Regions from separate parts of the Pseudomonas sp. PK-RTE-24 genome, predicted to be linked through region 2. Evidence: riboswitches for the same ligand, from Rfam matches in the RefSeq annotation. Region 2 holds a riboswitch; each other region holds the start of a gene.
The links. Region 2 has a riboswitch for cobalamin ahead of ACV8MC_RS21175 (CbtB domain-containing protein). Riboswitches for the same ligand answer to the same signal wherever they lie in the genome.

Region 1 (2,193 bases), 670 kb from region 2:
CGCGACCAGCGCGCGGGTCAGGCGATAGTTCCAGACAATGCCTTCGTCGATCGGGTCGAGCACATAACCGGCGCCCCACAGCTTGTTGGCCAGCACCTGCAACACCACGCTCGGCTCGATCGAAGTCTCGCCAATGGCCACGCCGCCAATCAGCGCGACCGACAGCGTCAACAGCACCAGCAGCAAACGGATCAGGCGTCTGCTCATTGCGACAGGTCGTAGCCGTTGATGGCACTGGCCAATTGTGCGAGGCCATCGAAGGTGCGCAGGCTGGCCTGCATGGCCATGGCGTCAAGGATGATGATGCGGTTGTGCTTGACCGCGTCCATGTTGCGCGTCACCGGATCACTGCGCAGGAAGGCGAGTTTCTTTTGATAATCGTCCGCCGGGAAACGCCGACGATCCATGCGCGCGATCACCAGAAACGTCGGGTTGGCCTTGGCGATGGTTTCCCAGCCGACGGTTGGCCATTCTTCATCGGACTCGACGACGTTGCGCACGCCGAGGGTGCTGAGCATGAAATCGGGAACGCCTTTGTGCCCGGCCACGAACGGCTCGATGTCCATCTCGGCGCTGGAGAACCACACCAGAGCGCTGACGTCTTTGCGCTGCTGCTTTTTCGCGGTGGCGATCGACTGCGCGAGGCTGGCTTTGAGCTGCTCATTGAGCTGCTCGCCACGCGCCTGCACATCGAAAATCGCCGCCAGTTGGCTCACGCTTTTGTAGATGCTGTCGATGCGAAACGGCGCCAGCCGCGTGCCGTCCGAACCGACGAGGTTGTCCTTGGCTTCGCAATCGGAGGGCAGCAGATAGGTAGGAATCTTCAGTTCATGAAACTGCTCGCGGGTGCCGACCGCGCCTTGCGGGCCGACCATCCATTCCAGCTCGACGGCAACCAGCTCCGGGCGTTTGGCGATCACCGCTTCGAAACTCGGCTCGTTGTCGGCAAGGCGCTCGATCCTGTCGTTCTGCGCTTTGTATGTGCCCAGCACGTCGTTGAACCACAGCGAAGTGCCAACGACTTTGTCGCCCAGACCCAAGGCATAGAGCATTTCCGTGCCGGCCTGGCCGATGGTCACCGTGCGCGCAGGCGCGTGCTGAAAGGTCAGGCTGCTGCCACAGTTTTCGACGGTCAGCGGATACGCAGTCGGCGCCGCTTGCGCCAGGGCGCAAAGGCTCAGAGCGGTGAGCAGGGTGGCAACGCGGGGCAGCAGCATGGGGCAGTCTCCAAGGGAACCGTACGGGAGCGGGCGGGTACGGTTGGAAATACACCTCGGGCGCGGTCGTGGAAACTGCGCAAGGCCGGCACGGGGAAAATGCGCACGGCACGATGTCCTTCCCGGACACCCCGCCGGTTGGTCAGTCACTGTGCCGGCAGGTCTCCTGACTGATGCGTCATTGCCACGCTCCGGCCTTCCCGGGATTCACCCAGTGGCAGTCGAGGAGCAGGCTCGGCACCTACAGTTGCGGGGGCAGTTCCGATTGATGCGTGGAGCACCTCGGATTCCCTATTAATTCCGTGTGGAAACCGGCGCGGGCATGGTAGTCGATCAGGCCGCTGATGGGGAGCCGAATCTGCTTTGGTAGGAGCTGCCGAAGGCTGCGATCTTTTGATCTGGTCTTTAACGGGCAAGATCAAAAGATCGCAGCCTTCGGCAGCTCCTACACGGGTGCGTGTTTGCGTGGCGGAGCGTTTGCAATCCGAGGGTAAGCTTGGCTAATATACGTTCCATATACACATCGTATCGGATTCATATATGGGCATCGTAAAAATCTCAGAGGACATGCACGAGAACCTGCGTATCTCCAGCAACGCCCTCAGCCGCTCGATCAACGCGCAGGCTGAGCACTGGATGCGCATCGGCATGCTCGCCGAGCTGCATCCCAATCTCGACCACAGCGCCATTTGCCGCCTGCTGATCCGCGCCGAACAGAATGGTGGGCTGGATCTGCAACAACTGACTCAGGAAGCCGTCAGCGCATGAGAAACCAGATCAAGATCAACACCCCGGCCGACATCGAAAAATCCCGCGCCGCCGGCAAACTCGCCGCTGAAGTGCTGGCAATGCTGGTGCCGCATGTGAAGGCTGGCGTGACCACCGATGAGCTGGATCGACTGTGCAACGATTACATCGTCAATGTGCAGAAGGCGGTGCCAGCCAATGTCGGTTATCACGGCTTTCCGAAAACCGT
Region 2 (2,193 bases):
CCAGCGCGGCGCTTTCCGCCACGCCGTAGCAGCCGGTGCGCTCAAAGGCGATCTGCGATTGATGGCTGAGGCGCTGCTGATAGGGCGCCAGTTCGGCACTGTTGAAATACTGCAGCGGCAGGTTCAATTGTGTGGCCAGTTCCAGCAACCCCGGTTCGTCGCGCTTGAGGTCGATACTCGCCAAAGCCTTGACCGCTCGCAGCTCGATGCGGTGCGCCTGCAACGCTTGATCGAGTAACGCACGCAACGTACTGGCCGGGCAGCCCCGCTGGCAGCCGAGGCCGACCACGAGGGTCGGCGCTGCGCGGTCATCGGTCATGCCTGATATGGGCCTGCGCTTTTGCGGCGGAACAACCATGCACTGATCAGGCCCAAGGCCAGCCAGAACGCGACGTTGGTCAGCTGCGAAGCGATTTTGAACTGGGTTTCCAGTGCCTCTGGAGCGAGCATCGAATGCACCTGCGGTTGCGGCGCGCCGATCACATGCGGCACGGCGAGAATCGCTACACCAAGAAGCTTCATCAGCCAGTGACGGCTGAAAGCGATCAGTGCCAGGCCGACAGCGGTCGAAGCGGCAGTGCCGATCCACCAGATCTGCCGCGAAGCCAGATCGGCGGCGGCTGTGCCCGGCAACTCAGGTGGCAGGCCCAAGGTCGGCGCGAGAACGAACGTGGCGTAACCGGCCAGACCCCAGAGCAGCCCTTGCGAGGTCTTGGTCGGCGCGCGCAAGGTGTACAGGCCGGCGAGCATCAAGGCGAAACCCACTGCCACCACCAGATTACCGCCAGTGGTCGAGACCACACGCTGCCAGCCGTCTTCCGGCTCCCAGGCTTCGCCATCATGGCTGTGGGCGGCGGTGCCGGCGGCGTGTTCGTGGACTTGCGCGACCGGTTCGGATTTCTCGAAGGTTTCGGCCTGCAGAATCAACGGTGATACCCAGAAACTCTGTAGCAAGGTCAGCAGCAGGGCGGCCAGCAAGCCGGTGAAGCCTGCGGTTTGCGCGATACGCTTGATCATTTCGGCAGGCCTCAGTGGCACGGGAACGCGGCGCTGTGGCGGGTATCGTGGGCGGCGTTGTGCACCGCTTCGATGTGCGAGAAACCGGCGAACCAGACCAGGCTGGCGCCGAGGATCGAGGCAAAGAGGGCGGCGGCGACGCGTTGGCCGAGTGTGGTGCTGCTGGAAATGGGGTCAGTGTGGCTGACAGTGTTACTGATGATCGACATAGCGCTTCCCTCTGAAATGTCAGCGGGTAAACAGAGCGCATGAAAATCCCTGCGGGCCGGGCACGCAGGGATTTCGAACAGCGCCCGCCCACCGCGGGTTTGTTTGTGTTCAGCGGCGCTTGCGCGTGCTGGGTGTTGCGGGCCGGTCTCCGGGCTCGCGAGGGGTTGGCTGGTCGCCGACCTGCAAGCATCACCTTCCCATGCCGGGGCACAGTGGATCTGACGCTTCGCTCGCTTACCGTTGCGGGGGCAGCACCGGACTGACATGGCTTTGAGTAAAGCACATGATTCACCGGTTTCCCGTTTCACCCTGTGAAGGGCACCCGTAACAAGGTGTGCAGGAGAACATGGGTTTGGGTTTTTAGTCAATTTCCGGGAGTTTTCGGTGCTGCAGTGGGGGTATTTTTCTGATGTTTTTGTGTGTATATCCGTTGCTGCGGGTGTTGCTGATTACGGTTTCGCCCTTACGGCGAGGCACTTTTTCCAAACGCCGAAAAAGTACCCAAAAAGGCTTGCTCCTACGTTCGGCCCTCGCAGGCTCGGGTTCCTTCGCTCCGGGACTGATCCGGGCGCAGCGGCTCCGGTTTGCTTCGCTGCACCTACACTCGCTGTGTACGACTGCGTCGTACGGTCGCTGCGCTCCCACGCCCGGATCAATCCCTCCACTCAGCCTTCCGACGTCGCCGGTGGATCAAGATCAAGAGCACTCGAGCTAACGCTCATTGTTGAGTGGGGCGGCTTCGCCGCGGGCAGCTGCGCTGCTTTGCGTTTGCTTTGTAGGCGAGCCTGCTCGCGAAGGCGGCCTGACAGCCACCTGTTCTTGAGCTGGTGCGCGATCCAACTGTAGGAGCTGCCGAAGGCTGCGATCTTTTGATCTGGCTTCTGCTTTTGCTTCGGCTCTTGATCTTTTGCCCCTTCGGCAGGCTTCGTTACGGGATCGATCCGGGGGTGGGAGCGCAGCGACCGT
Region 3 (2,193 bases), 860 kb from region 2:
CATCACGCCCTCGATCAGAATCAGGTCGGCTTCGGCGGCGGCTTCCCACAACAGCCGGCGACTTTCCTGCTCGCCGACCATCCACATGTCCAGTTGATACACCGGCGCACCGCTGGCGCGCTCGAGGATCATCGGGTCGAGAAAATCCGGGCCGCATTTGAACACGCGCACCTTGCGCCCTTGGTTGCGATGCAAACGGGCGAGTGCGGCGGTGACGGTGGTCTTGCCCTGACCGGAGGCCGGCGCGGCGATCAACACCGCCGGGCAGTGACGTGGTTGCTTCAAAGTTCGACGCCTTTCTGCGCTTTGATCCCGGCCTGGAAGGCGTGCTTGAGCATGCCCATTTCGGTGACCGTGTCGCCCATCTCGATCATTTCCGGCTTGGCGCCGCGACCGGTGACCACTACGTGCTGCATCGGTGGGCGCGCCTGCAAATCGCTGAGCACCTGATCGAGATCGAGGTAGCCGTGCTTGAGGGCGATGTTCAACTCATCGAGCACTACCAGACCGATCGAAGGGTCGCGCAATAATTCGCGGGAGACTTCCCAAGCGGCGGTCGCCGCGGCGATATCGCGCTGGCGATCCTGGGTTTCCCAGGTGAAGCCTTCGCCCATGACGTGGAAACGCACCTGCTCGGGGAAGCGGCGGAAAAACAATTCTTCGCCAGTGCTGTTGCGGCCTTTGATGAACTGCACAACGCCGCACTGCATGCCGTGGCCCATCGCGCGGGCGAGCATGCCGAACGCCGAGCTGCTCTTGCCTTTGCCATTGCCGGTCAGCACCAGCACCAGGCCACATTCGTCGGGCGAGCTGGCGATGCGTTCGTCGATCACGGCCTTCTTGCGCTGCATGCGCGCCAGATGGCGTTCGTCACGCTCGGGGGAATCAGTCATGGGGGGAGCTCTCCGTTGAGGCTGGATAACGGCGGGCAGGCACAAGAATAGACGGCAAAAAGCCTGGCATCGCCCACCGTGATGCCGCTGAGATGGATCAGGCCGGTCTCCGGGCTCATGAGCGGCGTTTCGCCGGACTGCGCGCCTTCCCGCTTCTTTCGAGGCAGTGGCTCAAGGCGCAGTTTTCACTCATTTACCGTTGCGGGGGCAGCGCCGGGATCGTCGTGGCTTCGCTTGAAGACCACCCTCACCGGCTTCCCTGTTTCACTCTGTCGACGCGGGGCCACAGAGCACCTGAAACAAGCGGCGAAGGTTAGAGGGTTGGAGGTGGAGCGTCAATTGAAGAGGCGCTTTGCGCGCGAATAACTGCCGCTGATCCATTGTGCAGCGGCAATCTTGTGCCAGACTGCGACAAGTGATATCAAAGAGCCATGCTTTTTTCGAAAGCCCACTACAACAATAAGGATGACGACGATGCAAGGCATGATCATCAGCAACCCGCGCCTGGAATTTCTGCGCCCGGTGCTGGAACGCTGGTTTGACTGTATCGATCGCTACAACACCGTACGCGGCGACAACGAAACGCCATATTGGCACGACGAGAAAGCCAATCTCGGCCTGCTCTCGGCAGCGGCGTGGATGGCTGAAATGGTCACGCTGAACGACACGGCCACGCGCAAACAGAACGAAGAAGGCGAACGCAATGCTCGCGCCGACCTGCTGATTGCCGGCGCCGAAGACCGCGCGTTCATTCAGGCCACGCAACGCTGGCCACGGGTCAACAACCTCAACCTGACCCAGGCACTGCTCGACGTCACCGCCGATGCCAAGCGCATCAGTTACGCCAGCGATCTCAAGCTCGGCTGCCTCTTTGTTGCTCCGCAAAAACCTCAGCACAGCGCCAGCCCCGAAGAATTGCAGGACATGGTAGACGACCTGCAAAAGGAACACACCTGCGCCGTGGCCTGGTATTTCCCCTACGCCTATCGCAAATTGCACAGCGACGCGGGCAACTATCATCCGGGCATCGCCATGCTGTTCAAGGAAGCCCGCGGTTGAGCAGTTGAACCATCGGGCCTGCGCCCTCCTCTATGTTTAGGAATGCATTCATAGGGAAGATCAGCAATGCGCAAGGCCCAACTCGCTCTTATCATCGCCGTCGCTGGCGGGCTCGCCGCCTGCGGTGAAACCTCCAGCCTGCAAGTCTCCGACGGCACCGGCCCGTCACCGAAACTGCCCGAACCGAACAAGACGCTGATCCCGACAGTCAACATCGCCCCGGCGGTGGGCTGGCCGGACG

Region 1: it holds a riboswitch for cobalamin, as region 2 does, so the genes downstream of both, ACV8MC_RS18390 (ABC transporter substrate-binding protein) here and ACV8MC_RS21175 (CbtB domain-containing protein) in region 2, are expected to answer to the same signal.
Region 3: it holds a riboswitch for cobalamin, as region 2 does, so the genes downstream of both, cobO (cob(I)yrinic acid a,c-diamide adenosyltransferase) here and ACV8MC_RS21175 (CbtB domain-containing protein) in region 2, are expected to answer to the same signal.

What each region holds. Positions count from the first base shown of each region.
Region 1 covers NZ_CM133224.1:4,061,164-4,063,356, forward strand. Annotated here, with positions in the region: gene ACV8MC_RS18385 (FecCD family ABC transporter permease) at 1-207, opposite strand, end outside; gene ACV8MC_RS18390 (ABC transporter substrate-binding protein) at 204-1,217, opposite strand; cobalamin riboswitch at 1,357-1,548, opposite strand; gene ACV8MC_RS18395 (ParD-like family protein) at 1,758-1,985, shown strand; gene map (type I methionyl aminopeptidase) at 1,982-2,193, shown strand, end outside.
Region 2 covers NZ_CM133224.1:4,733,375-4,735,567, reverse strand. Annotated here, with positions in the region: gene ACV8MC_RS21185 (cobalamin biosynthesis protein) at 1-319, opposite strand, end outside; gene ACV8MC_RS21180 (CbtA family protein) at 316-1,017, opposite strand; gene ACV8MC_RS21175 (CbtB domain-containing protein) at 1,029-1,226, opposite strand; cobalamin riboswitch at 1,350-1,568, opposite strand.
Region 3 covers NZ_CM133224.1:5,590,589-5,592,781, forward strand. Annotated here, with positions in the region: gene ACV8MC_RS25095 (cobyrinate a,c-diamide synthase) at 1-285, opposite strand, end outside; gene cobO (cob(I)yrinic acid a,c-diamide adenosyltransferase) at 282-893, opposite strand; cobalamin riboswitch at 977-1,206, opposite strand; gene ACV8MC_RS25105 (hypothetical protein) at 1,368-1,952, shown strand; gene ACV8MC_RS25110 (PQQ-dependent sugar dehydrogenase) at 2,019-2,193, shown strand, end outside.